Regions from separate parts of the Lactococcus sp. NH2-7C genome, predicted to be linked through region 2. Evidence: riboswitches for the same ligand, from Rfam matches in the RefSeq annotation. Region 2 holds a riboswitch; the other holds the start of a gene.
The links. Region 2 has a riboswitch for lysine ahead of dapA (4-hydroxy-tetrahydrodipicolinate synthase). Riboswitches for the same ligand answer to the same signal wherever they lie in the genome.

Region 1: it holds a riboswitch for lysine, as region 2 does, so the genes downstream of both, QJV49_RS06775 (amino acid permease) here and dapA (4-hydroxy-tetrahydrodipicolinate synthase) in region 2, are expected to answer to the same signal.

What each region holds. Positions count from the first base shown of each region.
Region 1 is NZ_CP124538.1:1,342,420-1,358,286, forward strand. It holds rRNA gene QJV49_RS06720 (16S ribosomal RNA) at 1-810, opposite strand, end outside; gene QJV49_RS06725 (gluconate:H+ symporter) at 1,123-2,538, opposite strand; gene gntK (gluconokinase) at 2,668-4,179, opposite strand; gene gnd (phosphogluconate dehydrogenase (NAD(+)-dependent, decarboxylating)) at 4,272-5,177, opposite strand; gene QJV49_RS06740 (MurR/RpiR family transcriptional regulator) at 5,736-6,584, shown strand; gene QJV49_RS06745 (DUF960 domain-containing protein) at 6,622-6,930, shown strand; gene QJV49_RS06750 (metallophosphoesterase) at 7,012-7,785, opposite strand; gene rpsR (30S ribosomal protein S18) at 7,984-8,229, opposite strand; gene QJV49_RS06760 (single-stranded DNA-binding protein) at 8,403-8,903, opposite strand; gene rpsF (30S ribosomal protein S6) at 8,933-9,226, opposite strand; gene QJV49_RS06770 (undecaprenyl-diphosphate phosphatase) at 9,417-10,271, opposite strand; lysine riboswitch at 10,451-10,633, shown strand; gene QJV49_RS06775 (amino acid permease) at 10,789-12,255, shown strand; gene dnaX (DNA polymerase III subunit gamma/tau) at 12,289-13,947, opposite strand; gene QJV49_RS06785 (phosphotransferase) at 13,996-14,637, opposite strand; gene QJV49_RS06790 (GAF domain-containing protein) at 14,668-15,156, opposite strand; gene QJV49_RS06795 (hypothetical protein) at 15,500-15,652, shown strand; gene QJV49_RS06800 (chorismate mutase) at 15,693-15,867, shown strand, end outside.
Region 2 is NZ_CP124538.1:635,577-651,443, reverse strand. It holds gene QJV49_RS03105 (MFS transporter) at 1-806, shown strand, start outside; gene QJV49_RS03100 (aldose 1-epimerase family protein) at 866-1,759, shown strand; gene uxaC (glucuronate isomerase) at 1,756-3,174, shown strand; gene QJV49_RS03090 (sugar kinase) at 3,171-4,121, shown strand; gene QJV49_RS03085 (bifunctional 4-hydroxy-2-oxoglutarate aldolase/2-dehydro-3-deoxy-phosphogluconate aldolase) at 4,124-4,765, shown strand; gene QJV49_RS03080 (PTS sugar transporter subunit IIA) at 4,939-6,879, shown strand; gene QJV49_RS03075 (PTS sugar transporter subunit IIB) at 6,881-7,180, shown strand; gene QJV49_RS03070 (PTS ascorbate transporter subunit IIC) at 7,242-8,627, shown strand; gene tkt (transketolase) at 8,809-10,785, shown strand; gene QJV49_RS03060 (hypothetical protein) at 10,880-11,134, shown strand; gene QJV49_RS03055 (MIP/aquaporin family protein) at 11,505-12,368, shown strand; gene QJV49_RS03050 (aspartate-semialdehyde dehydrogenase) at 12,463-13,539, shown strand; gene QJV49_RS03045 (NUDIX hydrolase) at 13,550-14,005, shown strand; lysine riboswitch at 14,073-14,248, shown strand; gene dapA (4-hydroxy-tetrahydrodipicolinate synthase) at 14,349-15,242, shown strand; gene QJV49_RS03035 (MgtC/SapB family protein) at 15,282-15,867, opposite strand, start outside.

The DNA of each region.
Region 1 (15,867 bases), 710 kb from region 2:
ACTACCAGGGTATCTAATCCTGTTTGCTCCCCACGCTTTCGAGCCTCAGTGTCAGTTACAGGCCAGAGAGCCGCTTTCGCCACCGGTGTTCCTCCATATATCTACGCATTTCACCGCTACACATGGAATTCCACTCTCCTCTCCTGCACTCAAGTCTACCAGTTTCCAATGCATACAATGGTTGAGCCACTGCCTTTTACACCAGACTTAATAAACCACCTGCGCTCGCTTTACGCCCAATAAATCCGGACAACGCTCGGGACCTACGTATTACCGCGGCTGCTGGCACGTAGTTAGCCGTCCCTTTCTGGGTAGTTACCGTCACTTGATGAGCTTTCCACTCTCACCAACGTTCTTCTCTACCAACAGAGTTTTACGATCCGAAAACCTTCTTCACTCACGCGGCGTTGCTCGGTCAGACTTTCGTCCATTGCCGAAGATTCCCTACTGCTGCCTCCCGTAGGAGTTTGGGCCGTGTCTCAGTCCCAATGTGGCCGATCACCCTCTCAGGTCGGCTATGTATCATCGCCTTGGTGAGCCTTTACCTCACCAACTAGCTAATACAACGCGGGATCATCTCTGAGTGATGCAATTGCATCTTTCAAACTTAAAACTTGTGTTTAAAGTTTTTATGCGGTATTAGCATTCGTTTCCAAATGTTGTCCCCCGCTCAAAGGCAGATTCCCCACGCGTTACTCACCCGTTCGCTGCTCATCCAGTCGGTACAAGTACCTTCCTTCAGCGCTCAACTTGCATGTATTAGGCACGCCGCCAGCGTTCGTCCTGAGCCAGGATCAAACTCTCAAATAAAGTATTTAAGTCACCGTAGTGACTGGCTTGTCTTTCATTATTGATTGACAGATTTTTGATGTCCTTAGACATCACATGAGTCATTCTTCTTTATTCAGTTTTCAATGGTCTAGCTTGTCGCTCTTCGACTCACGTCTCTCGCGACAACTATTATATTCTATCAAACCTACTCCGACTTGTCAACAATTAACTGTCCCTTTTACGGTTTTTTTTATTCTACGTTCGCTTTTCTTACTTCTTGTATTCGCTTTAATTCACACCAACACTCACTTTCTAATATTTAAAAAAATAAGTCAATTGCGACTTATTTTTTTAATGAATCCAAATACTCATCAACATAACCATTCCTAAACCTACAACTGCGATAATCGTTTCTAGTACTGTCCAAGTTTTTAATGTTTGTTTGACATCTAAATCAAAGTATTCTTTAAACATCCAGAATCCTGCATCGTTAACATGAGATGCGGCAATTGAACCTGCCCCTATTGCCAAAACCATTAGTGCGGCTGTATTTGGAGAAGCTGAAGCAAGCATCGGTTGAACTAAACCTGCTGCTGTTAAAGCCGCCACGGTTGCAGAACCTAATGCTACACGTAGAATGACGGTAATAATCCAAGCAAGTAACAATGGCGAAAGTGGTGAGTCTTTAAACATATTGGCGATTTGGACTGAAATTCCTCCGTCAATAAGAATTTGTTTAAGGGCTGCTCCACCACCGATAACTAACAATAGCATCGCAATTGACTTAACTGAATCTGCAATTGATACTGCAATTTCTGAATTTTTCTTACGTTGCATCCAACCCATAGTAACTAAGGCAAAGAGTAGTGAAATAATCATTGCCGATACGGGATTACCAATAAACATCATCACATTTTCAACAAAACTTGATGGGTAAGTAGTGGTCGTTACTACCTTTCCTGCTTTCATTGCACTTGTTGTTACTGCGGCAAAGGGTTTCCCATCATTAGTCGCGATAGAATAAATGGTGCTGATTGCCATTAAGATTACTGGCATTAATGCTGTCAAGATAGAAATTCCAAATCCTGGAGTTTCTTCTAATTTCCATTCTTTGATTTCACCAAAGGCGGATAGTTTATTTTTTACAACAAAGGCTTCCGGAACCCATTTTTTAGCAATTTTTGTGAAAACTGGACCTGCGATAATGACTGTTGGAATTGCTGCAATAATTCCGTAAAGGAGAACTGTTCCAGGATTTGCACCTAGTACACCGGCGATTGCAATTGGTGCTGGATGAGGAGGTAAGAATCCGTGAGTTACTGAAAGTCCTGCTGCCATTGGAATTCCGAGGTAAATCAGGGGAATGCTAGCTTCCAAGGCGACGGCAAAGACAATCGGAATCAAGAGAACCATCCCAACTTCAAAGAAGAGGGCAATCCCAATAATAAAGCTGGCAACCATAATTGCCCATTGAATTCTTTTTTTACCAAAACTGTTAATAAGCGTTTTTGAGATACGATAGGCTCCACCAGCATCAGCAATTAGTCTTCCAAGCATTGCTCCAAAACCAAAGACAATTGCTAACTCTCCGAGTGATCCGCCAATTCCGTTTTGAATGGAAACAGGGATTTGACCCAGTGGCATTCCAAGTCCTAACCCAACTAAAACTGCTACGACAATCAAGGACACAAAAGTGTTAATTTTAAATTTGATAATCATTAGTAGGAGGATTAAGACTCCAATTAAAAGTACAAGTAAATCAATCATATATTTTTTCCTTTCAAAAAATATTGAATATACTGTGCAAGCAACAATTGCTTGCGCTTACAATTCGCTTTTAAAAATTAGCTCAATACTTATTTTTAATATATTGGAGTATTGAGCTTTTAAAGAATTTTAATTTTCTTCTTCAAATTTTCTTTGGAAATTGGCGATATTTTCATACTCTGCCAAGAGAGAGCGAGAAAGTCGGATGAATATTGGACTTATTTCTCGGTAAATTTCGAAATTTTTTGGGTTGGGTTGGTAGGTTTCGTTTGTTCCTACCATCGTTTCGATTTCACTGATATCTTCAATTAAGCCGAGGGCTTTTTCAGCCATGATAATGGCGGCTAAACAGCCGGCTTCTCGGCTCTCTGGAACATTGATCGGTTGTTCAAAAATATCTGCTAGGATTTGTGTCCATAGTTCAGAGCTTGTAAATCCTCCTGTCGCTTGAATCATATTTAGGTCGCCTACTACTTCAACAAGGCTAAGCGCAACCATATAAATATTGAAGATAACTCCTTCAAGAACAGATCTGGCCATATGACTGCGATTATGTCCGTAGTTTAGGCCAAAAAACGAACCTCTGGCATTAGCATCCCAAATTGGTGCTCGTTCTCCTCCAAGATAAGGGTGGAAAAGCAATCCATCAGCCCCTGGGGAAATGTTTGCTGCAAGTTCCGTGACTTCATCAAAAGAAATTTTTCCATCAAAAATTTGGTCACGAGCCCAACGGAAAACATCTCCACCAGAGTTTACGGGACCACCGACTACCCAATGCTCTTTGTCTAATGCATAGGTAAATGTGCGTCCTTTTTCATCTGTTTTAGGTTTGTCAGTAACTACTCGAATCGCACCCGATGTCCCAATTGTTATGGCTGCAACGCCCGGTTTAATCGCATTTACTCCCAAATTTGATAATGGACCATCGGCTGCCCCCCAAATAAATTTGGTGCTGCTTTGAATTCCCATTTTCTTGGCATATTCGTGAGGAAGGTTTTCTTCTATCTCATAGGGTTCAACCACTTTGGGCAATTGACTTTCTTTGATTCCAGTCATCTCTAGCGCTTCTTTATCCCAATGAAGTTCAAATATATTGAAGATACCCGTACCTGTTGCGGTTGATAGATCTATTTTATTTGTTCCAAAAAGTCGTTGGAAAATGTATCCTTTAAGTTCCAAATAGTGGGCTGCTTTTTGATAAATGTCTGGATGTTCAGCTTCTAACCAGATGAATTTAGATAAAGGAGCCATTGGATGAAGAGGCGTTCCGGTTCTTCGATAAATATCAAAACCATTTTTAGAGGCTTTAATTTGTTCGGTGTATTTTACTGCTCTTGTATCAGCCCATGTGATTAATCTTGTAAGTGGCTGCCAATTTTCATCAAAAGCAATTAGCGAGTGCATTTGCGTACTAAATGAAACTGCTAAAAGTTCATCTTCATCTTCCAAATTAATTGAAACTTCTCTGATTGTCACTAACACTGCTTCAAAAATTTCTTCAAGAGATTCTTCCGCCATACCACTTGCATCACGATAGAGGGGATAGGCTTGGCTACTACTTGCAACTATTTTTCCATTTTTCTCAAAAAGCACTGCCTTAGTTGCTGTGGTACCTAAATCGACACCTATTAAATATTGCATTTAGGCTCCTTTTCTTCTATATATTTACTGATAGACTTTAAAATTCTTTCATCATCAGTAGTTTTTTTGCTGACAGAGTCTATGTCAGCAATTTATTTTTGCTCTACGTCATGTCCTCCAAAACCATTCCGCAAAGCGGCAACCACTTTTCCGGTCATGGTATCTTCTTGTAATGAGCGTTGACGCATCATTAGTGACAAGGCAATGACTGGAGCAGGAACGCCTAAGTGCAAGCTTTCTTCAACGGTCCATTTCCCTTCACCTGAAGATTGAACACGGCCGATAATTTGGTCTAGTTTAGGATCTTTTGAAAATTGTTCTTGGGCCAACTCCATCAACCAACTTCGAATAACTGAACCATGGTTCCATAATTTCGCAACGGCTTCATAATCATAATCAAAGGGTGACTGCTCCAAAATTTCAAATCCTTCAGCAATGGCTTGCATCATCCCATATTCTATTCCGTTATGAATCATTTTCAAGTAATGACCACTGCCAAGTTTTCCTGTATAAAGATAGCCATTTTCCATTGAGATTGCTTTGAAAATTGGTTCTATCATTGCCCAAGATTTTTCATCATCTCCACCAATCATAAAATTTCCACCTTGACGAGCTCCAGCCATTCCACCAGAGGTTCCGACATCAAAAAATTTAATTCCTTTTTCTGTCAGTAATTTATTTTGTTCTAAATTATCTTTGTAATTAGAATTTCCACCGTCTATCAGAATATCTCCAGCTGACAACTTTTCAGAGAGCATTTCAATCGTTGAATTTGTAGGAGTTCCTGCTGGGAGCATCAACCAAACAATTTTTGTTGCCGGCAATTCTGTCAGTAAATTTTCAATCGTGCTGACAGCGGTAATTTTGTCTGAGTAATTCTTAGCTTCCTCTACTGCTTTTGCATTAAGATCGTAAGCAACAACTTCAATCTCATGGTCAACGGCATTTTTCACAAGATTCATTCCCATTTTCCCTAAACCAATCATACCAAATTTCATCATTTTTTCCTCCGTGGCATCGCTTTCATTTTATAACTTTAGTATAAGTAATTTTTTTTCATTTGTCAACAATATTTTTTGTAAAATATTTTCTGATTTGTCAAAACAATTTCAATCAAGGGATTTTGAATTTTTGAGAAATAGCCGAATCTTATTTATGCTATAAGTCTCGCTGCTTATGCTTCGCTGGCCGTTTTGACTAGTTGCTGAAGCAACTGCAAAAAAAGTCAACACGATAGCTACGCTGGCCACTCTCACTAAGGCGTTAAAGCGCCTAGTCGGGTCGCAAGCGTGAAGACTCAGCACGGAAAAGTGAAAAGCCATGCTTTTATAATCCCCAACCTGAAAGCTCCCCCTCAGTCGCTTGAAGCCATGGCAATCTCCCTAGATACCTTATTACTCACTCTAGATGTAACAACTAGCATATCTATAAGTCAGTAAACTGACAACAGCTATCCTACGCATCGTTCGGTCATAATAAGATAATAGCCAGTACACGAAATATTGTTTCGTGTTACTGGCTATGATATAATGTAGTCAATTAGAAGGAGGCTTGATATGTCGCGTACTTTAATCAGCCGAATCCGAAGTTATTATGATAACCTCAGTAAATCAGATCAGGCAATTTCTGACTATTTAATTGCGAATATTGATAGTGCAGCGAGACTTTCAATTCAGGAATTTGCTCAAAAAACTCATGTCTCTACGGCTACAATTTCCAGATTTTCTAAAAAAATCGGCTTTAATTCCTTCCAAGAATTAAAACTCGCCATTCACGCCACTGACTCGACACGAAACGATGAATTTTTTAGCGAACTTTCACCAACTGACGATTACAAAGAAATACTGACAAAAAACTTCAACGGCAATATTTCATCATTAAATTCTACATTAAATCTTATCACCAACAGACAACTTGACCAAACCATGGAAATTTTGCTTAATGCCAGCACTTGCGGTTTTTTTGGTTTGGGTGGTTCAAACGCTGTCGCATTGATTGCTTTTCATAAATTTTTGAGAATGCCTTTGCACTGCGTTTATCATCAGGATTTTCATTTCCAACAAATGCAGGCTGCAAAATTAACGAGCGACGATTGTGCTTTTGTTATTTCACATACAGGAAAAAACAGAGATACAATGCACTTGGTTGAAATTTTGAAGAGTCGCGGGGTTCCAATTATTGCATTGACTTCTTTTGCGAGTTCACCTTTAGCCAAAGCGGCCGATGTCGCGCTAATTTCAATTTCTGAAGAAATTTCATTTCGACCTGAAGCTGTTGCTTCCACTGTTTCTCAAATTAGTTTGCTTGATGCCTTGTTTATGATGTACGGAATGAAAATGAAAAATATTTCTGAAGGAACCTTATCTGAAATCCGAAAAGTCATTCGAGATTCCCGTATTTCCTAGAATTTATCCATTTATTTTACAGAAAGGATGTGATTTTATGGCATTTTCTAACACTAGACGACGCTACGCAAGTTTTGATACTGTTGCGTCAATTCCCGGAGAAGTCATTGATGCCTTTTGGTTTATTATCGACCATCACCTCAAGGGGGTTTTTCCACTAGAAACAATTATCAATTTCGACTTGGTTAATTCGGATAATTTACTTTCTATTCGTTTTTCTCAAGACAATAGTCCAACAACCATCCTCGTTGATTTTGACTACCCTTTTAATCCTGAATGGCCTCTACACTACCGAGCCGTTGATAATATGGGACGCGAAACAATCATGACTGCTCGAGAAATGTAATGACAGAAATTTTAACAAATCTGTCAGTAAATTTTAAAACAAAAATGCAAAAAAATCTGTCAAAATTACTGACAGATTTTTTTAGATGTAGTAATAGACAATTTCTGGAGGCACCCCAAAACGAATAGGTAAGAAAGTCAAACCAATTCCACGATTAACATACAATTTTGTTCGGTCATTGAGCTGATACAAACCAGCATCAGCACTACTTGACCCCTTATTACGTAAACGCCAATTCCCTATCCGAATTTGCCCTCCATGACTATGACCAGAAAGAATTAAATCAAATTCCTTAATTGTCTCCATATCTAAAATAGTATCCGGTTCGTGAAGGGCTAAAAGCGAAAATGTTGCATCAATAGGCTCAAGTTCAAAATCAGGCCGTCCCTCACGCCAGTCATCAACCCCAGAAATAGATAAATTATCTTTGACAACTGATGAATTTTTCAACAGAACAAAACCAGCTTTTTCTAAAAACTCTTCAACAAACCTTGACGATTTTTCATCATCAAAATCATGATTACCAAGTATCGCAAATTTTCCAAGAGGAGCTTTAAGTTCTGACAAAATTGTCAGTAAATCAGTCCAATCTCGATTTTTTGCCCAAGCAACCTTATCAAACAAATCTCCAGAAAAAATAATTAAATCTGGCTTTTCATTAGTAATATTTCGAGCAAATTTTTTAAAACGACGACTAGTCGTGTGCCAAGCAAAGTGGGTATCGGTAAAATGAGCAATTTTTAAATTTTGTTTTTGAGCGATTTTTACATGTCTCACTTTCATCAAATGAGGCTCTATAAAAATTCCATAAATTAACAAACTTAAGAGCACTGCTCCTATTATCAATTCAATCATTTGTCCATTTTATCATAAATTCACTGACAAAAACATAGTATTAATCAAAAATACTTGATGAAGTTATCAATCTATTCTATTTTTCTGACAAATTTCTGGTCAGTAAATTCGGACGGAACCGAGCATTCTGTCAGTAAATATCAACTCTATTTGTCAAATTTTTATACAAAAAAAGACTACCGAAGCAGCCTTTCATTATTAGTTTTGATCTTCAGCTACGAATGGAAGCAAAGCCATTACGCGCGCGCGTTTGATTGCGTTAACCACTTTACGTTGGTTTTTAGCAGATGTACCAGTCACGCGACGTGGCAAGATTTTACCACGTTCTGAGATGAAACGTTTCAAAAGTTCAGTGTCTTTGTAGTCAACGACTTCGATTTTGTTTGCAGCGATGAAGTCAACTTTTTTACGGCGTTTGAAGCCGCCACGACGTTGTTGTGCCATTTTATTTCTCCTTATATTATTTTTAGATGTCTGTTTAAAGTTTTCTTAGGATTACGACGTTATTATGAAAAGCCGATTCTGCTTTTCATAATAACTAGTAAGAGGGTTAGGAAATCCGCCATAGCGGTTTCCGTGAAATAATTAGGCGCTTTAGCGTCAATTATTTCACCCTATTAGAATGGAAGGTCATCATCCGAAATTTCCATCGGTGAGCTACCAAACGGATCAGCATCACGACCGAAATTCGGTGTTGCATTATTGTTATTCGTTTGTGGCCGTGGAGTATTATTTGTAGATTGGCTAGGTGCAGAATATGAACCAGCAGAAGTTCCGCCTCCCATACCTTCACGAGCAGATCTACTTTCCAACATTTGGAAACTGTCAGCCACAACCTCAGTCACATAAACGCGTTGACCTTGTTGATTTTCATAGTTACGTGTTTGAATTCGACCAGTTACCCCAATCAAAGCTCCTTTTTTAGCCCAATTCGCCAAATTCTCAGCTTGTTGGCGCCAAATAACGCAGTTAATGAAATCAGCCTCACGTTCGCCATTCGCATTTTTAAATTGACGGTTTACAGCCAATGAAAATGTTGCGACAGCTTGATTTTGAGGGGTGTAACGAAGTTCAGGATCGCGAGTAATGCGTCCTACTAATACAACATTGTTAATCATGATGAACTTCTCCTTAGAAATAAAAGCTCTTAAGCTTCAACTTTAACGATCATATGACGAAGAATGTCAAGATTGATCTTAGCAAGACGGTCAAATTCGCTCAAAGCTTCTGAAGTTGTTTCAGCTTCAAAAGTTGCGATGTGGTAGATACCTTCGCGGAAATCATTGATTTCGTAAGCAAGTTTGCGTTTTTCCCAGTCTTTAGACTCAAGATTTTCAGCTCCGTTTTCAGTCAAGATAGTATCGAAACGTTCAACGAGGGCAGTTTTTGCTTCTTCATCAATGTTTGGGCGAATAATATAAAGAATTTCGTATTTAGTCATTGATTTTTCCTCCTTTTGGACTAATGACGCAGGTTGAGTCCTGCGCAAGTTGTGAGTTTTTCCCACAGAGTTATATTCTATCACTTTTTTCGATTTTTAGCAAGAATACATTTAAACTTTTCCTCAGCAAAGAGAACTATTTTAAAATAAAAATACCAACTGAAGAAAGTTGGCATAACTGAACTCATTCTCAACCTAGAAAGGCTTTAAACATTGCATAAATAAGAAGGATAATCCCTAACACAATTCGATATTTCCCAAAGAAAGTAAAATCGTGTTTTTTCACGTAATCGGTCAAGAACTTGATGGCAACCATTGATACCCCAAAGGCAACTATACAAGCCACTAACAAGACCCCTAATTGTTCAAAACTTAAAGAATTCCCATTTTTGAAAAAGTGAAGTATTTTGATGAAACTAGCCCCAAACATAACTGGAATACCCAAGAAAAAGGTAAATTCTGCGGCAACTTCACGACTTACACCAATTAATAAAGCACCGACAATTGTCGCACCTGAACGCGATGTCCCTGGAAGTAAAGAAAGCACTTGGAATAATCCAATATAAAGAGCGGCGCGATAAGGTAAACGGTCAATGTTCATAACGGAAAATTCATGGTTTGGTACCCACCGACGCTCAATGACAATAAATGCTACCCCATAAATAATTAACATGAAGGCAACAGGAACAAAATGGTAAAAATGTTTGTCCAACCAGTCATTAAGCGGTAAACCAATAATCGCTGCTGGTAAAGCTGCAATCAAAACTTTCAACCATAAACGCCAAGTTAATTGAATCTCACGTGGTGTTTTTTGTTTGTCAGCTGGATTTAACTTATTAAATGGATTCAGTTTATGGAAATAAAGAACAACAACTGACAAAATTGCTCCTAGCTGAATCACAACATCAAACATTTCTTTAAAAGCTGCTGATTGATTAAGACGAATAAATTCATCAGCGATAATCAAATGCCCTGTTGAGGAAATAGGTAACCACTCAGTGATTCCTTCAATAATACCTAAAATAATGGCACGAATAAAATCCATATTTTGCTCCTATAAATTTTTAATAAAAAACTCATTTCATCGACTGATACCACAGTCCTACTTTATAAGTATATCATAAAAGCCAAATGAATAAACTTACAAAAAAAGTGATTATTCATAACTATCCTTGTTTTCTCTTCCTTGACATCATCTAAAAATTGCGCTAGAATTACAACTAACACATCGATAGAGGTCGCAACTGATATGAATCTACGCCGAGTTGGAGCACAACAAAGACGCGTATTTAGAGGAGGAGAGGTTGCCGAAAGAATTTTGTTGCTCAGCAAAGTTCTTGGGCTAGTGGGGAAAACTCACTAGACTGTCGCAAATGGTTAATAACCATGCGGAGGGCTATTCGTTCAAGAAAATTTTTAAAATTTTGTCGGACCTTTAGCAATCTATTCTATCTAGTAGGATTGCTTTTTTGTTTTTCTCAGACTTTTCTAAACTAAACAGGAGTAAGGATAAGTCTGAGTCTAACAAGTCGGTGTAGAATAAATTTTATTAGGAGAGAATTTTGGAAAATTCTTCAAACTCAACTACCGAGACGCAAGTAAAACGCGGCTTAAAATCACGTCATGTTTCCATGATTGCCCTTGGTGGAACAATCGGAACTGGATTGTTTCTGACCTCTGGGGATGTCATTCATACCGCGGGACCCTTTGGTGCATTGACTGCCTATGTTCTTATCGGAGCAATGGTTTACTTTCTCATGACGTCACTCGGTGAAATGGCCACTTATCTACCAACATCTGGTTCTTTTTCAGACTATGGAACGCGTTATGTTGATCCAGCTTTTGGTTTTGCTCTAGGTTGGAATTATTGGTTAAACTGGGCAATTACCGTAGCGGTTGATTTAACAGCCGTTGCCCTTTGTATCAAATTCTGGTTACCAGATGTTCCAAGTTGGATTTTTTCACTGACAGCATTAATTATTGTCTTTGCAATCAATGCCTTATCAGTTAAAACTTTTGGCGAAACTGAATATTGGTTGTCAGCCATTAAAATTACTGTCGTTGTTTTATTCTTGATTATTGGTTTCTTATCTATTTTTGGAATTATGGGCGGTCATATTGATGTCGCTAAAAATCTTTCAGTCGGTAATCATGGTTTTGTCGGAGGACTTGGTAGTTTCACTACTGGGGGAGGAATTCTCGGCGTACTCTTAGTTGCTGGCTTCTCTTTTCAAGGAACAGAATTGCTCGGAATTACAGCTGGTGAAGCTGAAAATCCTGAAAAATCAATTCCTAAAGCCATGAACTCTATTTTCTGGCGTATCCTCGTCTTTTATATCTTATCTATCTTCGTCATGGCAGCCATTATTCCATTTACTGATCCCCACTTGGTTGGAGGAGACTCAGCTGCCCAAAGTCCTTTCACAATTGTATTTGAACGTGTTGGTCTCTCTATTGCAGCTTCTATCATGAACGCCGTTGTTTTAACTTCTGTCGTTTCAGCAGCAAATTCTGGAATGTATGCTTCTACTCGAATGCTCTATTCATTGGCTAAAGATGGTGGTGCACCAAAGATTTTCTCAAAAACTTCAAAAAACGGGATTCCTTTCATTGCTTTACTAGCTACAACTGCTGTTGCTTTACTCACATTCTTGACATCAATTTACGGAGTTAGCTTCTTTACATTCCTTGTCTCAGCCTCTGGTTTAACTGGATTTATTGCTTGGATTGGGATCGCCATTAGCCACTTCCGCTTCCGCCGCGCCTATGTCGCTCAAGGAAAAGATGTTAAAAAATTACCTTATCATGCAAAACTATTCCCATTTGGTCCAATCTTAGCCTTAATTATGACCGTTTTAGTCACACTCGGCCAAGACCCAATGCTTCTTTTTGGTAAAACTTGGGTGCAAGGTGTCATCATGTATGCCGCAATTCCACTCTTCTTCATCCTTTACTTGGGTTATAAATTTAAAAACAAAACGAAACTTATTCCCCTTAAAGAGGTTGATTTAAGTCGTCATAAAGATTAAAAAAAGTCGCTCAATGAGCGCTTTTTTATTAGTTTAATCATTAATTTCAACTACTTTTTCACCAAAGAGCTCTTTAGCTAAACTTACTGTTTCATCTGGTTCTTTTTCATCTTCTTCACCATCTTTAACATTTTCAGATTTCAAATTAGAAACATATTCTGCTCGAATTTCTTGCCAATCTTGTTCAGCAAGAGAAATAATTTCTGGCGAAAATCCAACAATCGAACTCAGGAGATTCCCACAAAAGAGTTGCAATTCTTCATTTTCACTGACCCTTTTAGCAAGATTCTCATGAGGAAAAGTCACCACAAGGAAATTTTCTGACGCAGCGACGGGCGCTGTATTATTAAGTAAAGCTCGGTCTGCCGGTTTAGTAACCGAAGCAACAAGTTCTGGCCACGCACTTAGAGCAGCTTTTCTAGCTTCATTTGTCGCCTCAGCCAAAGCTTTATAAATTAAATCTTTGTTAATTTGGCGTTTTTTAGACGCTATTGGTTTCGGACTGGCTTTAACTTTTTCTATCAGTAAATTATTTTGTGAATCAGAATTTACCTGAATTTGACCAGCTGAAACTTGAGCTTTCAATTGATTAATTTCGGTTTTTAAAGTAGCAATTTCTGCTGTCAGTTGGCTAGGGATTTCTCCTTGCGAAGCTGTCAGTAAATTATTTTGTCCAATTTCAGTCAAACGCATAGTCATGACATCTGCCGCAATTTTTGTCTGAGTCGTTTCCTTTATCGTTTTCAAACTTTCAATTGCAATATCAATCCATGAAAAAATTTGACCACGGTCATACTGAGAATTTTTATCCAAGAGTAAATCCCGAAGATATGCTAATAAATCTTCCGTAAATCGAAGCATATTTTTTCCTTCAGCAAAAATCTTATCAAGTTCCGTCAATGCTTTTGCTTCATCATGCTCAAAAAGTGCCGCAACATATGTTACTAAAGCATCTGCAGCAATCGACCCTGTGACAAGCAGCGCATCATTTTCTTCTAATTTTCCTGATGAAAACGATAAGGCTTGGTCTAATAAAGAGAGGGCATCACGCATTCCACCTTCAGCTGCTTTAGCAATAACATCAAGTGCTTTACCATCAAATTCAAGTCCTTCATCAGCCATTATTTTTGCTAAATAAGTCCGAATGTCTGCTCTTGTGATTGATTTAAAAGCAAAACGTTGAACACGCGAGATAATGGTTGCTGGAATTTTTTGTAATTCAGTAGTAGCCAAGATGAAAACAACATTTTCTGTAGGTTCTTCAAGTGTTTTCAAAAGTGCATTAAAAGCCCCTGTTGAAAGCATATGCACTTCATCAATAATATAAACCTTATAAGTGGCTTGACTAGCTGCGTACGTTGATTTATCTCGAATTTCTCGAATTTCGTCAACCCCATTATTTGATGCCGCATCAAGTTCAATGACATCATCTAAGCTTCCTTTAGTGATTGAGTCACAAATAAAGCAATTATTGCAGGGCTCTCCATCCACTTGATTAGGACAATTTATTGCCTTAGCAAAAATTTTAGCTGCTGAGGTTTTCCCTGTCCCTCTTGGACCAGAAAAAAGATAAGCATGTGAAATTTGATGATTGACAATCGCATTTTTTAATGTTGTTGCTACAACTTCTTGCCCCACCATTTCATCAAATCTTTGACTTCGATATTTTCTATATAATGCTTGATATGCCATTTTTCTCTTCCAATTTTTTACTTAGTATTCTTTTCAAATCTGCTTGTTTCAATAGAAATCTTGCCCAAGACTATAGTTTAAGTCTTTTAAAATTTCAGTTGAAGCATCACGTGATTGAATCAATTCATCAATATCTTGTGATTGATAATTTCTGAGGGCGTGTCTGAGGGCGAACATTCTTGCTCGATTAATCGTTGCCTCATCTGCTTCGGTTGCCGCAAAAAATATTTTACGTGCTTTTTCATCAAAAATCGTCCAAGCAATTGCTAAATCAAAAGCTGGATCACCAATAACAGCTTTGTCAGTAATTTTGACATTAACTAACTTTCCGTCAGTAACTTTTAAATTTTGCGTAAGCAATTCTCCCAAAACCCAAACAGGTTTCTTGGACCATTTTGTTTTTGCTGCAAAATCAAATTTTTCTTGCAAAAGGTCAGCAGGAACAACTTTTTGATAGACTTTCAAAAGTTCTATCATCTCAGCTTCAAAGAAAATCAAATCAGAACCAGCAAAAGCATTCTCAAAACTAGGTGACTTTGCATCTGTTGTTGGTAGCCGATGTAATTGATAGAGAAAACTTCCTAATTCTTGCGCAAATTCACGAACATCTCCAATATTACCTGGATTTACGGATGTTCCTTCTTTTTCCCCAAAACGGTCAGCAATAAATTTTTTTACTATTTTACTCATTTTTTCTCCGATACCCTTTAAAATTTTGATTTAACCTACTTCAAAAAATTTAAAATCAGTCATTTCACATAAAATGTTAGCAAATTCTTCAAGATATTTTTGGTCGATTTCATCATAAAAGCCAATTTCTGAACTGTCTAAGTCAAGAACACCAACTAATTTACCATCTTTAACCATTGGAACAACAATTTCAGACATTGCTCGACCGTCACAAGAAATATAATTTTTGTGTTTCTTTACATTTTCAACAATAATGGTTTGGCGATTCTGAGCTGATTCCCCACAAACCCCTTTACCCATTATAATTTCAACGCAAGACACCGACCCTTGAAATGGCCCTAAAATTAATTTTTCACCGTTGTAGAGGTAGAAACCTGTATAAACTTGCTCAGGCAAAAAGCTCCAAAGTAAACTACTTGCATTGGCTAAGTTTGAAAGTGTATAATTTTGTTCACTAAGAAGCGCTTTTAGTTGCAAATTAAGCAACTCATAACCTTCGATTTTTTCTTCTTTATTCATCTTGTTGCTCCTCAAAAATAATATAATCCATTATATCATTTTTTAAAGGCAAATTTTAGATTAGTTTTGATATAAGCATTCTTGCTTCTACTACGCTGTCCGTTTTGACTAGCTGCTCAAGCAACTGCCAAAAAGGCAACACGCGAAAGCGTGAACGCGCAGACGAAAAGGTGAAAAGCTATACTTTTCTAATCTGCAACCTGAAAGCTCCCTTTTCAGTCGCTTCCAGCTATGGCGTCCTTCCTGCCTTTTCACCTTGCCAGCTTGCTGGCTTAGAGCGAGCCCTTTTGTCCGTTGCTTTAGCAATGCTGACAAAATGGACACCTGTGGTATGGACAACGTAGTGAAACAAAGTAGATCCCTTATTACTTCTCTACGCTACGTTGTCCGCTCTCGCTATGTTGCTAAAGCAACAAGTCGAGCCGCACTCACTCGGCGGGAAATTATCGTTCCCGCTGAGTTCGGTCATAATGAGAGAAAGAAGCCAGCAACATGAAACGTTGTTTCGTGTTACTGGCTATGATATAATAAAAACCATGAATAAACTAGAAGAACTTCGGAACAACATTGACCAAGTGGACCAAGAAATCGTTCAACTTCTTGAGAAACGTATGACAATTGTTCAAGCAATTAGCCAAGAAAAACAGGCACAAAAAATTACTATTTTAGATAACTCTCGCGAACAAGCCGTATTAGATTTGGCTCGACAAA
Region 2 (15,867 bases):
ACTTTGGCACTTTTAAAAATAAATCATTCAGAAAACATTTATTGGTTTATCTCCTCTCATTTACAGGAAAAGATTTCTATTCTACACTGCTCCCAACTTTTATCGTGATTGGATTGTCTGGAACATCTGCCAATGCTCCGTGGGTTCTCCAAGCACTCTCAGTATTTGGTATTCTATCGACCATTGCCGCAGTAAAATTAATGGTCACACGAGGTCCAAAATATTTATTTACTTTGAGTTATTTGGCAATTATTGTAGCCATGTTAGGTTATTTTGTTATCTATTTGACAGGAATCAATAATCCAATGTGGATGCTTGTGATTGTTTCCATTATTTATCAACTTGGAAGAGGGATCTTAGAATTTACCCCTTGGAATGTTTTCCCTTTTATACCCGATGTTGACCGAATTTTTACACATGGTGATAAAGCGGGCGTATATGCTTCTGTCATGACTTTCTTTCGTAAATCAACAGGGGCACTTGCAACATATATTGCTGGTTGGGCCCTTGAAGAAATTGGATTTAATTCCACAACAATGACGACTCATGCAAATACGCCATTAGGTATTCAACACGGAATTATGTTGATTTTCATCTTTGTTCCAATTGGCTTGTTAGCAGCCGCATTGATTGCAGCTCGCACCTTCAAACTTAATCGGGCCAATCATGATATTTTAAAAGCAGAATTGCAACGCCTTGAAGAAGGAGGCTCAAAAGCTGATGTCACTCTTGAAACACGTCAGGTCGTTGAATTACTGACAGGTCATCCTTATGAAAAATGTTGGCCTGACCAAGCAGATATTTAATGACAAAAGCTTAAAAGCTTACTGGCAGATTCTGTCAGTAAATTTATCGGAGAAAAACGATGGAAAATCAATTGATAACACTAAAAAATAATGAGCTTATTGTTCAGATTAATCCAAAAGGGGCCGAATTAACTCATGTAATTGATACTAAAAATAAATTTGATTTTATTTGGAATGGTTCTGAGTGGCCAAAACATGCCCCTATTTTATTTCCGGCTATTGGACGCTCAACTGATGATGAATATTTGCTGAACCAGAAAATTTATCCGATGCAACAACATGGTTTTGCTTCAGATTATTTCTTTGAAATGATTGACCAGAAAGAAGACCAGATAAGTTTGTTATTAAAAGATAACGAGGAAACTTATCAATCCTACCCTTTTCAATTTGAATTAAAAGTCACTTATCAACTGGTCAGTAAAAAATTGAAGATTCAATTTGAAATAAAAAATCTGTCAGTAAAAAAATTGACTTTTGCCTTAGGATTTCATCCAGCTTTTAACCTGTCAGCAAATTTTGAAGATTACCAGATTTCCTTTGAAACTAAAGATAGGTCTTTAAAACAATTTGAAATTGTCAAAAATCCATTTCCCTATCGCTCCGGAAAAATCATAGAAATTAACAGACCTGTCACTAACTTTCCACTTGAAAGAGAATTCTTTGAAAAAGGGCTCGTCATTTTTGACAATAAAATTGAAGAGGTGAAACTTTTTTCACAAGAGAAAGACTATCAAATGACCATGAAAATGGCGGATTTTCCTTATCTTTGCTTGTGGACAAAAGAAGGCGAAAATCTTTCTTACCTCTGTATTGAACCCTTCCAAGGACTGCCTGATATTCTCAATCAAAAACAAGAACTCTTGCAAAAAGAGGGAAATATCAGCTTAAAATCAAATGAATCAAAAACTTACGAAGTTGAATTAACTTTTAATAGTAATAAAGGAGAATCATGAAATTTTTATCAGAAGATTTTTTACTAACTTGTGAAAGTGCCAAGATACTCTTTCACAAACATGCAGAAAAAATGCCAATTATTGATTATCATTGCCATCTTGAACCCGCAGAAATTTATGAAAATAAAAAATATGAAAATTTAACACAAATTTGGCTAGGTGGGGATCATTATAAATGGCGTTTGCTCCGTGCGAATGGCATTCCTGAAAACTTAATTACTGGAGATGGAGATGACTATGAAAAGTTTTTAGCATTTGCTAAAACACTTGAAAAATCATTTGGTAATCCAATTTATGAATGGACTCATCTGGAATTAAAACGATTTTTCCATATTGATAAGATTATTTCAAGCGAGACAGCCAAAGAAATTTGGGATGAAGCGAACCAAATGCTTGCCACAGATGATTTCAGACCACGCGCATTGATTAAAAATTCACAGGTAAAAGTCGTTTGTACAACAGATGACCCTATTTCAACGCTTTCTTATCATAAATTATTAGCTAAAGAGGAAAAAGATTTCAAAGTTTTGCCAGCTTTAAGGCCAGACCATTTAATTTCGATTACTGATGGACATTTTGCAGCCTATTTGACAGAGCTGTCAGCAGTTTCTGGAATTGAAATAAAAGGTTTTAAGACGATGATTAAGGCACTTGAACAAAGATTTGAATTTTTCACAAGCCTTGGTGGACGTTTGTCTGACCACTCCTTATCTACATATACTTTTGCAGAAACTAAAAATGCGGATTTAGATTCTATCCTTCAGAAAGCCAAAGAAAATCAAACTTTAACAGACCTAGAATACAATCAATACATTACAGCATTAATCCTTGAAATTATGAAATTAAATAAAAAATTTGAATGGACAATGCAACTCCATGTTAACGTCAACCGTTCTATCAACGGTCCAGCCTTAAGTAAAATTGGTGAAAATACTGGATTCGATAGCATGGGAACTCAAGCTAATATTTCTGAGGAATTAACCAAACTCTTTAGCAAAGCAGCAGAACTTGAAACGATACCAAAAACTATTCTCTACTCCCTTAATCAAAATGATTGGCTTGAGTTAGCCACATTGATTGGCTGTTTTCAAGGTGAAGGAGTGCAACAATTACAACTTGGAGCTGGTTGGTGGTTCAATGACACCAAAAAAGGAATGGAAAACCAATTAGAGATTTTTGCTTCACAAAGTTTATTGTCCAATTTTGTCGGAATGTTGACAGATTCACGGAGCTTTTTAAGTTATCCACGTCATGAATATTTCCGTCGCGTCCTCTGTAATTTTGTTGGACAATTGATTGAAAACGGTAGAATTCCTGATAATGAAGCACTTGTTGGAAAAATGATTGAAGATATTAGTTATAATAATGTGCATGATTATTTTGGGTTTTTCAAAGATGAGGACTCTAAGCAATGACTGAATTTATAACAATTGGCGAACCTTTAGTCGTTCTTGCCTCGGAAAATCAAGATATAAGTTTAGATGCAGCTCAGCATTTCACCAAATATTTAGCTGGTGCGGAGCTAAATGTTGCGATTGGTTTGAGTCGTCTAGGACATAAAGGAATTTACCTTTCTAAAGTCGGAGATGATTCATTTGGTAATTTTATTATTGAATCAGTCAAAAAAGCGGAGATTGAAACGGACTATCTCACCAAAGATAAAAACTATTCAACAGGCTTTTATTTAAAACAAAAAGTAAGTCAGGGTGACCCAAAAGTTGATTATTATCGCAAAAATTCTGCAGCGGCCAATTTATCCATTGCTGAACTAAAAGCTCTAGATTTATCAGGGATAAAAATTGCTCATCTCTCAGGAATTTTTCCAGCCCTTTCAGAAACTAGTTTAAAAACTTTTCAAGCGTTCAATCAAAAATTAAATGAAGCAAATATTATATCCATTTTTGATCCAAATTTACGACCTGTACTTTGGGATAATCAAGAAAAAATGATAAGAATAATCAATGATTTAGCAAAGCAAAGTCAAATCATTCTGCCAGGAATAAATGAAGGCGAAATCTTGACTGGTTCATCTGAACCAGAAAAAATTGCTGATTTTTACCTTGAGCAAAGCCCTCTCACAAAGATTGTAGTTGTCAAATTAGGCGCTGACGGTGCTTTTGTAAAATTAAAAAATGGTGAACAATATTTTGTTTCTGGATTTAAAGTAGCAAAAGTTGTTGATACGGTTGGAGCAGGAGATGGATTCGCCGTTGGTCTGGAGTCCGCCTTACTTGAAGGAAAAACCTTAAAAGAAGCCGTCAAGCGCGCCTGTGCCGTTGGAGCATTAGCAGTTCAAAGCTCAGGAGATAGTGAAGGTTATCCCACAAAAGAAGAACTAAAAGCATTTTACAAGGAGATGTAGTCATGCAAAGAGCAGAATTATTAAATAAAGTGATTCAATCAGGAGTCGTCTCGGTCGTCCGAGCTGAAAGTGGCGAAAAAGCATTAAAAATTGTAGAAGCTGTCGTCTTAGGAGGAATCACTTCTATCGAATTGACCTATTCAGTCCCGCGAGCTAACGAAGTTATTTCTGATTTGGTAGCCAAGTATCTAGGAACAGATGTAGTGATTGGAGCAGGAACAGTTTTAGATCCGACCTCTGCTCGTTTGGCCATTGTTGCAGGGGCTCAATTTATTGTCAGTCCCAGTTTTAACAAAGAAGTCGCAAAGATATGTAATCTTTATCAGATTCCTTATGTTCCGGGAATTTTAACTCCACTTGAAGCTCAAAAAGCTTTAGAGTACGGGTCAGAGTTAATCAAACTCTTCCCAGGTGATATTACAGGTCCCAAAATGATAAAAGACTTAAAAGGACCATTTCCATATATTAATATCCTTCCATCAGGAGGGGTAAATGTTGATAATGTTGCTGAATGGTTTGCAGCAGGGGCAGTAGCTGTAAGTGCTGGAGGTGGGGTCACAGCTCCAGCAACCAACAACAACTATAGTGCGGTTACTGAAAATGCCAAAAAATTTATGGCAGCTTTTAATGCAGCTAAGAAATAAGAATTAGCTATTAATGTTCCCTTTTGAATAATAAAAAACTTCATTTTTTGGAGTTTTTTTATTTTCTAAAGTTCAGTCCAATTATTTTTATTTAGTAAAAGTAATTTGGGCTGTAAGCGCTATATTTTGGTAAAATAATTGAGTTATAATAAAAAATACAAGGGAGCGTTTTTATGATTAATTATGATTTAGACATTCTCTTTTTTTCAAAACATAAATTATGGAAATTAGAGCGAATATTGGAGGTCACTAATCTAGATAAAGAAAAATTTTATCGAATATTGGAGGAATTTAATAAAAAATTAGAAAATCAAGGTTTAAAAAAATTGGAATATAAAAATGAATGCTTAGCAATTTCTAATAAAATAGAAAATTTTGAAGAAACTCGTTATTCTATCAATCAAAAGACATTTATTTTATCAGAAGTTGAAAGGCGCTCCCTTATTTATTTACTTATTTTTACAAATGAATCTTCCTTCTCAATAGCTCTTTTTCAAAAATATCTTCAAGTAAGTAAAAATACGGTTTTAAGTGATTTAAAAAAACTTAGAGAGGAGCTTATGAGCAAAAATGTTCAGATTGAATATTCAAGAAAAAAAGGATTTTCCCTCAATTTTGAGGAGAAAATTTTACAGGAGAAGGCTTGGTATTATTTACAAAATTTATCTGAGGACGCAGGATTTTATATCTTATCAAAAGTTTTAAATGATAAAGATCCATTAACTATTTTTAAGAATAATCAATTATTGAAAAAGATAATGCAAGAACTACAGATTGAGGTTGTTTATAGTCGATATCTTTCGACATTACTGTTTGCAAGTCTGCTCAAGTGTAGAGGTTTTGAAAAGGGGAGTGAAAATATTAATGAGCTACTCAAATCATTAATTATTGGGATGTCCGATGGGAAAAATACAATTGAGCAAGACAATGGTTTATATCGAATGGCCTTTAACATTATGGAAAATGTTATGAAACTAGCAGCAATTGAATTCGATGATTTCACAAAGACCTTTATGGCGCTATTAGCTCACCTAACTCCTGCATACTATCGATTAAAAAATCATTTTGAATTAAAAAATGTCCTGCTTGAACGGATAAAAAAAGAGTACCACTCCTTGTTTTTACTGATGGATAACGTCCTTCAACCATTAAAAGAAGAGGTCGGTAAAATTTCAGAATCTGAAAAAGCTTATTTTGTCATTTTATTTGGTGGAGAGATCTATAAAAATAAGTACTCAGGTAAATCATTAAAAGCAATTGTACTCTGTGTAAATGGAATCAGTTCGAGTTTAATAATGCAAAAAAGACTAGAGAGTTTATTCCCGACAATGGAATTTATTTTGAGTGCTCGAGTCTCTCATTTTGAAAAACTACCTATAAATTCATATGATATTATTTTTTCAACGGTTCCTGTAAAGTCAGACAAAAAAGTTTATCTTATGTCAGCTTTTCCAGAGCAGCGTGAAGAAAATAAGCTCTATAATCAAGTTTTACAAGATTTTCAGCTCCCAGGTTTTATAAAACCATCTGCTCAAACTATTTTAGATTCAATAGAACCTTACATTATTATAAAAAAACCAGCAAGTAAACTGGATTTAATAAAAATTATTGAAAAAAAATTAAATCGTACTAGAAAAGAAGGGAAACTATCAGGAGTTATGCTAACAGATTTACTTACAAAAGAAAAAATAAATTTTACCAATAGAGAATTGACCTGGCAAGAAGCAATTGAATTAGCTGCACAACCCCTTCTTGATAAACATGAAATTGAAGAGCGTTATATCAAAGCTATTATTGATAAAGTAGAAGCTTTCGGCCCTTATATTGATTTAGGATTGGGAATTGCCCTTCCTCATGCTCGACCAGAAGAGGGGGTCAAAAAATTAGGAATGTCATTTTTAAGATGCGAGCATCCAGTAAAGTTAATGAACGATGATAAGCATGAAATTAAACTTTTTATTGTTTTAGCAGCTATTGATAATGAGACCCATCTTAGAGCTTTATCAACACTTACTAAGATATTATCAAATAAAGAACGCTTGGGGCAGTTACTTGTAGCAACAAATGCAGCAGAAGTTGAACAAATACTTTTAAAAGAAGAAGGAGAAAAATAATATGAAATTTGCATGTGTATGTCAATCTGGGTTAGGAACGAGTTTTATGGTTCAAATGAACATTCAGTCATTATTAGAAGAATCAGGAGTAAATATTGATAAGTTCGAATTGGAGCATATGGATGTGGGGTCAGCAACACCGAATGCAGCGGATTATTTTTTCGTTGAGGCAACATTAGTATCTGCTCTTCCTAATATTCCCAGAGAAAAAATTATGTCACTTCAGTCAATTATTGATAAAGAAGTTGCGCGTGAAGCACTTTATAAAGTGCTTGATGAAAATAATATAAGTCATCAATAAGGAAAAAATAAATCGAATCTATAAAATACAAAATTTTTCTAGACTAGAGAGGAAAAATAAAATGAATGGTATTTTAAACTTTATTGTATCAGTCGCAACTACTCCAGCGCTTTTAGTTGGATTAATTGCAATGTTGGGATTGATTTTGCAGAAAAAAACAGCAAGTACTGTTATCCAAGGTTCAATTAAAACATTTGCAGGTTTTTTGGTTTTGACCGGGGGTGCGGGGATATTAGTTACCTCATTGAATCCCTTTGCAACGATGTTTCAACATGTCTTTAATGCTAAGGGAGTTGTACCATCCAATGAAGCAGTGGTTGCTTTAGCATTAGTGAAGTATGGAACACCCGCAGCCTTAATTATGATTGTGGGATTTATTGTCAATGTAATACTTGCACGTTTTACAAGATTTAAATATATTTTCTTGACTGGGCAAGCAATGCTCTATGTATCAACAATGTCAGCTGTTGTCCTCATTTCGGCTGGATTAGGAAATGGTTGGTTGACAATCTTGTTAGGAGGAATATTTGAAGGAACATTACTGACAATCACACCCGCTCTAACTCAACGCTATATGCGAAAAATCACTAGTAACGATGGAGTTGCAATGGGCCATACTGGTAATATGGGCTATGCTCTAGCCGGTTGGCTTGGAGAAAAATTTGGAAATAAGGACCCAGAAAAATCAACTGAAAAATTAAATATCCCTAAAAACCTTGGATTTTTGAGAGATTCTACTGTTTCTATTTCTCTAGTAATGATGGTTGTCTATGTTGTTTTAGCTTTAATTGCAGGTCCTCATTTTGTTGAAAGTCCAGCATTATCTGCTGGGACTAATTATATTGTCTATGCGGTTATTCAAGCAGGGACTTTTGCAGCAGGCTTTGTGGTTGTTCTTCAAGGTGTTCGTATGATTTTGTCAGAAATTATACCAGCTTTTCAAGGGATTGCTAAAAAGCTTGTTCCTAACTCAAAACCAGCATTAGATGTTCCGATAGTATTTCCTTATGCGCCAAATGCTGTTTTAATTGGATTTTTTGTCTCATTTATTGTTGGAGTTATTTCTATGCTAATAATGCTTGGCTTAGGAACAACTGTGATTATTCCTGGTGTTGTTGGTATCTTCTTTTGTGGAGGAGCAGCAGGAGTTTATGGCAATGCTTTTGGAGGTTTGCGTGGGGCGATTATCGGCTCAACGGCGAATGGAATACTGTTAGCTTGGGGTCCACTTTTAATTCTGCCTGCCTTAGGTTCGTTTGGAGCGAATTCTGCATCGACCTTTGCAGATTCAGATTATATTGTTTCAGGAGGATTGCTTGGGGTAATTGGCAAAGCAGGATCCATAGCATTAATTTCCTTTATATTAATTTTTCTTTTGATTGTATTAATGACGAGTTTAATTTTGAATAGAAGAGATAAAATTAATTCAAAAAGTAAAGAATTATAATTGAAAAAAATAAATTATTTGAAGATTTATAAAACAGGTCAACCGCAACCTTTCCTACCAAAATTAAAAAGATTTTCATATAAAAACATAAAAAAAGAAAAAGATTTTAATTTCAGAGAATGAAAACCGTTTCTAACTTGTGTTATAATGTGAGTATAAATAAAAAATATGGAGAAATCTTATGTTTGATACTACTGATCAATTGGCTGTAAATACGATTCGTACTCTATCATTAGATGCGATTCAAAAAGCAAATTCAGGACATCCTGGACTTCCAATGGGCTCTGCACCAATGGCTTATGTACTTTGGAGCAAATTTCTTAATGTGAACCCTAAGACAAGTCGTAAATGGTCAAATCGTGACCGTTTTGTCTTGTCTGCTGGTCATGGTTCTGCAATGTTATATAGTTTGTTACATTTGGCGGGGTATAATGTAACGACTGATGATTTAAAAGGTTTCCGTCAATGGCAATCAAAAACACCAGGGCATCCAGAAGTTAATCATACAGACGGTGTTGAAGCAACAACAGGTCCTTTAGGACAAGGAATTGCCAATGCTGTCGGAATGGCAATGGCTGAAGCACATTTAGCTGCACAATACAATAAACCTGGTTTTGATATTGTTGACCATTACACATACGCCTTAAATGGTGATGGTGATTTGATGGAAGGTGTTTCACAAGAAGCAGCTTCACTTGCAGGTAAATTGAAACTTGGTAAATTGATTCTTTTCTATGATTCAAATAATATTTCTCTAGATGGTGACTTATCTATGTCATTTATTGATGATGTTCAAAAACGTTTTGAATCATATGGATGGCAACATTTATTGGTAAAAGATGGAAATGATTTAGAAGAAATCGCAGCAGCTGTTGAAGTGGCTAAAGCTGAAAAATCTAAACCAACAATCATTGAAGTTAAAACAGTCATTGGTTTTGGTGCTGAAAAACAAGGAACTTCAGCAGTTCATGGAGCTCCTCTTGGAGCTGAAGGTGTTGCATTTGCCAAGAAAGCATATGGTTGGGATTACCCTGAATTTACAGTTCCTGAAGAAGTTTCAAAACGCTTTTTAGAAACAGTAGTTGCGCGTGGTGAAGCAATGGAGCAAGTATGGCGCAGTACTTTTGATGATTATTCTGAAAAATACCCTGAGCTTGCTGAGCAATACGCAAAAGCTTTTGAAAATGAAACGCCAGATCTTACTTTGACCAAGCATGAAATGGAAACAAGCAAGGCCAGCCGTGTAACTTCACAAGAAGCTATCCAAGAATTATCAGCTCAAATGCCAAATCTTTGGGGTGGGTCTGCTGACCTTTCGGCTTCAAATAATACAATGGTTAAAGTTGAAGAAGACTTCATGCCAGATAACTATGCTGGACGTAATATTTGGTTTGGTGTACGTGAATTTGCGATGGGAGCCATTATGAATGGGATTGCTTTGCATGGTGGAACTCGTGTCTATGGTGGAACATTCTTCGTCTTCTCAAACTACATGCTTCCTTCTGTTCGGATGGCTGCTCTACAAAGCTTGCCAGTCACTTATGTTTGGACACATGATTCCATTGCTGTTGGGGAAGATGGTCCAACTCACGAACCTGTTGAACAATTAGCTTCTGTTCGCTCAATTCCTAATTTGGATGTAATTCGTCCAGCTGATGGAAATGAAGTAGTGGCTGCATGGCGTCGTGCTGCATCAAGTAAAATCCGCCCAACCGCACTTATTTTGACTCGTCAAAATCTTCCAGTTTTACCTGATACTTATGAATTGGCTGAAGAAGGTCTGAATCGTGGAGCTTATATTCTTTCAAAAGAAGAAGGAAAACTTGAAGGAATCATCATTGCGACTGGTTCAGAAGTAGCATTAGCTCTTGAAGCTAAGAAGACTTTGGGTTCTGGCATTCGTGTCGTTTCAATGCCTTCAATGAATATTTTTGACGAACAAGACGCAGCTTATCGCGAAGAAATTTTACCAAAAGCTGTAAGACGTCGTTTAGCGATTGAAGCTGGTACAAGTTACGGATGGGGTAAATATGTTGGACTTGATGGTGCAACAGTTACAGTAGATACTTGGGGAGCTTCGGCACCAGCAAACATCGTTCTTCCAGCTTACGGATTTACTGCTGAAAATGTAGTTAAAGCATACAAAGAGCTTGACTAATATTGAAAAAGGAGTTCTGATTTTTTGTCAGAGCTCTTTTGATTACAAACAAGTCTGTCAGTAAATTTTAATAAAAAAATAGAAAGGAAATAAGATGGGGATTTTACTTGCAATTGTTGTGGGAGTAGCTTCAATTTTGAACTTAATGTATGGACAAAATCAGCCAATCCAATATTTACTGACGGTTCTGTCAGTAATATCTTTAATCATTTATCGTGGGAAAAGAACTAAAAGGGTTCATTATAATGGATATGGTCAGAATTATTTTACGATAGGATTTACTATTTGTATCCTTAGTTTTGTGGGAACGGTAGGAATTTTGATTGGCTTCTTGTTTCATTTAGCATAATATGTTAAAATTTAACTATGCGATGAGTCGAATAATTCTACTTTGTAGAATTTCGAAGCTAAGGAATACTGGGAAATTGGGTTTTCCGCGCAGGAAGCGTGAGTATTTGTCAAATTGTGTGAACCTTTTTGACACACTTTTAGTGCCTTTAAAAGCCCTCGAAAGGGGGCTTTTTTACGTAACGATTAAAATAATTAATAAAAAAATCTTGTTATAATCAGATGAATACAATGCCGAAGAAACTTCAAAACAATCTATTGTAGGAGTTAATCATATTTTCAATGTTATTATTAGCAAGAGTTAAGAAAAATATGATAAAATTGAAGTGTCAACATCTTTATATATTTTTTAAAATAGAAAGGAAATTATCATGGATGTTTCATGGATGACAAAATATATTGCTGAGGGATTGGGAACTATGCTTCTCGTCTTGCTTGGTAATGGTACAATTGCTGGGGTAACCCTCAAAGGCTCTAAAAATGAGGGCATGGGTGGTCTTGCAATTGCATGGGGATACGGAATTGCGATTTTAGTTCCTGTACTTGCTTTTGCAAATGTGTCAGGTGCACATATTAATCCAGCAATTACAATTGGACTCGCTTCAGCTGGCTATTTCCCTTGGGCACATGTTGCACAATATATTTTGGCACAACTTATTGGTGCAATTATTGGTCAATTACTTGTTGTAGCGATTTATAAAGAATACTTCGCTAAAACTAATGACGGAGCAATTTCTTTAGGCGCTTTTTCAACAACTAACGCTTTGGATAATGGTTCAAATCGTGGAAAAGCAATTTTCAACGGATTTATCAATGAAGTAATCGGAATGTTTGTATTTGTTTTCGGAATTCTCAGTTTTACAACGAACTTCTTTGGTGCAGAATCAATCAAATGGATGACAAGCTACGCTCAACAACAAGGAGCTGATGTTACAGCAAATGCAACAGTAAGCCAAATTTGGGCTTCTGTTTCAGGCGCTTCATCATCTAAAATGATTGGTGCGCTTGCTATTGGTTTGATGTTTGTTGGTTTGGTTACAGCATTTGGTGGACCAACTGGTGCAGCATTGAATCCAGCACGTGACCTTGGTCCTCGTATCGTTTATAGCTTCTTGCCACAATCAGTTGTTGGTGAAAATAAAGACGCTAAATGGTGGTACGCTTGGGTTCCAGTTGTTGCCACAATCGTTGGTGCAGTAATTGCAGCTACAGTCTTTAAACTTATGTTTAAATAAAAACAAAAATTTCTGTCGAAAGGCAGATTTTTTCTTGCCCTTACAACTTAAAAGCGCTATAATAATTATAATTTACTGAAAAGGACAGACAATTATGACACAATATAATATCGCCGTCGTTGGTGTTACTGGTGCCGTGGGTACACGTATGCTTGAACAATTAGAAGAATCTACACTTCCTATAGAAACCGTACGTGCGCTTGCAAGTAAACGTTCGGCAGGAAAAATTGTTGAATTTAAGGGTCAAGAGCTAGTTGTAGAAGAATTGACTGAGGATAGTTTTGAAGGCATTGATATTGCACTTTTTTCAGCTGGAGGATCAGTATCAGAAAAATATGCCCCTTATGCTGTGAAAGCTGGAGCTGTTGTCGTAGATAATACCTCATTTTTCCGTCAAAATCCTAATGTTCCATTGGTTGTTCCAGAAGTTAATGCACATGCTTTGGAAAAACATAATGGGATAATTGCCTGTCCTAATTGCTCAACGATTCAAATGATGGTTGCTTTAGAGCCGATTCGGCAAGCTTATGGGCTTGAGCGAGTAATAGTTAGCACTTATCAAGCAGTCTCGGGTGCAGGTCAATCAGCAATTAATGAAACAAATCGTGAACTCCAAGAAGCACTTGATGGAAAAGCGCTGACAGAATTGTCAGCAGAAATATTACCGTCTGCTGGAGATAAAAAACATTATCCAATTGCTTACAATGCGCTTGCACAAATTGATGTATTTACTGACAACGATTATACTTATGAAGAAATGAAAATGACAAATGAAACCAAAAAAATCATGGAAGATGATTCAATTGCGGTTTCGGCAACTTGTGTCAGAATTCCAGTTCTTTATGGTCATTCTGAGTCAGTATATGTTGAAACAAAGAAAGTAGCAGATATTGCTGAGGTTAAACGTTTGATTTCTGAATTCCCAGGAGCTGTTTTAGAAGATGATGTTGCTCATCAAATTTATCCACAAGCCATTAATTCAGTCGGTCGTCGTGAAACTTTTGTGGGTCGTATTCGCCGCGATTTGGATGCGGCAAATGGGATTCATCTTTGGGTAGTTTCTGACAATCTACTCAAAGGAGCAGCTTGGAATTCTGTTCAAATTGCTGAAACACTACATGAACGTGGATTAGTTAGACCAACTCATGAGTTAAAATTTGAACTGAAATAAGGTTTGGTAAATGAGTTATATCAGTAAAATTCGTGAAAAAATTGGTCATGAGCTTTTGATCTATCTTGGAGCTGGCGTTATTGTTTATTCTGATGAAAAAATTCTCTTACAAAAACGTAAAGATAATGGAACTTGGGCTTTACATGCGGGTGGCATAGAAGTTGGTGAAGAACTTGAGGAAACTGCTCGGCGAGAATTATTTGAAGAAACGGGTCTAAAAGCAGGTAAACTTGAGCTTTTAGGAATTTATTCAGGACAAGACCGTTTTATGACTTATCCCAATATGGACCAAGTTTATATGCCAGGCGTTTATTATATTTGTCGAGATTTCACAGGAAGTTTAAGTTCACAAATGAGTGAAGTTGAAGAGCTGAAATGGTTTAAATTTAAAGAAATTCCTAAAAATATTCATGAGCCAAATCGGCGTGTTATCGAAGATTTCATCCAATTAATTGCGAAAGAATAATAATAAATTAGACTGTATAAAAATAAAATTTTTGACCTCATTTACTAAAATATGCTATAATGGGTCAAACAAAATTAGAGGTTGCGAAGACGAAGAAGTTAGTGGAGCGGTGAACGCATTGAAGCTGATGGCGGCGTTCTTTGCCGAAAGAAAAATTGTCACAGAATTTTTCTTGGGCTGTGTGGTTAAATCCCACAGACTGTCTTTCTGTCAGTACTGACAGAAAGGGGAGCTAATCAAAATCATTTTTGACGAACTTTTGAGAACCTCTTTTGCATAAAAAGAGGTTCTTTTTGACCTCTTGACAAGAGCTTGTCAGTAAGCTCACACATAAGGAGAAAATATGTCAGCAAAAGAAACAATTGAAAAATTACAAAATGCACGTATCATCACGGCCCTAGTGACCCCCTTTAAAGAAAATGGTCAAATTAATTTTGAAGCATTTCCTAAGCTAATTGAGGATTTACTTGCTAATCATACGGAAGGCCTTATCTTAGCTGGAACAACGGCTGAATCGCCTACTCTTACTCATGATGAAGAATTGGCAATTTTTGCTGCGGTTAATAAAATAGTGGCTGGACGTATTCCATTGATTGCCGGTGTTGGGACTAACGACACACGTGACTCGGTTGAATTTGTCAAAGAAGTTGCTGAACTTAGATATATCGATGCGGGACTTGCAGTTACTCCTTATTACAACAAACCCTCCCAAGAAGGAATTTATCAACATTTTAAAGCGATTGCTACTGCTAGTGATTTGCCAATTATTTTGTATAATATTCCAGGAAGAGTGGTTACTGAAATTCAGGTGGAGACCATTTTACGTTTAGCAGAACTGGAAAATGTAATTGCCATCAAAGAATGCACAAATACTGATAATCTGGCTTATCTAATTGAAAAGTTACCCAAAGATTTTTTAGTTTATACTGGAGAAGATGGGTTAGCTTTTCATGCTAAAGCTTTAGGAGGTCAGGGTGTAATTTCGGTTGCTAGTCATATCCTAGGTCAAGAATTTTTTGAAATGTTTGCTGAAATAGACCAGGGTTCTATTCAAAAAGCAGCGGCAATTCAAAGAAAAATGTTACCCAAAATAAATGCACTTTTTAGTGTCACAAGTCCAGCCCCAATCAAAACGGTTTTGAATGCTAAAGGATATGAAGTTGGTGGCTTACGTTTACCACTTGTAGCTTGTACTGCTGAGGAAAGTAAAACAATTCTTGAAAAAATAGAAAATTAAAAAATACCCTAAAAGGGTATTTTTCTTTATAAAAGTAGCTTAATATTCAATTGATTTAATCTTATCATTCAATTCCAAAAGACTCATTAACGAAGCGACTTCATAAGCATTTGGTAAGTTCAAATATAGATCTATTTTCAAAGAATTATTTGATTTTTTTTCAACTTTTATACTAAGAATTTTGACATTTTCCTCTTTCAGCTGTTGTTGCAACAGTTGAAGCCCTTCAAAATCTTCTAATTGAAGAATAAGATGATCGCTTGTCGCTGATTTTATCCATCGATAATTTTGGTGTAAAATAATTTGAAAAAGTAAAATAAGTAAAGTAGCTACAATACCTATAAAATATAATCCAGAACCGATAGCCATCCCAATACCAGACGTTGCCCAAATTCCAGCCGCAGTAGTTAATCCATTAACAGATTGATTATGAACAAAAATCATTCCAGCTCCTAAAAAGCCAATACCACTTACAATTTGAGCTGCTATTCTGGAAGGGTCTAGATTGACTCCATGAGTACTGATAATGTCCATAAAACCATATTTTGAGACAATAATCATTAAAGCAGCACTCAAAGCAACAATTAAATGCGTACGTGTGCCAGCGTTTTTGGAACGACTATTT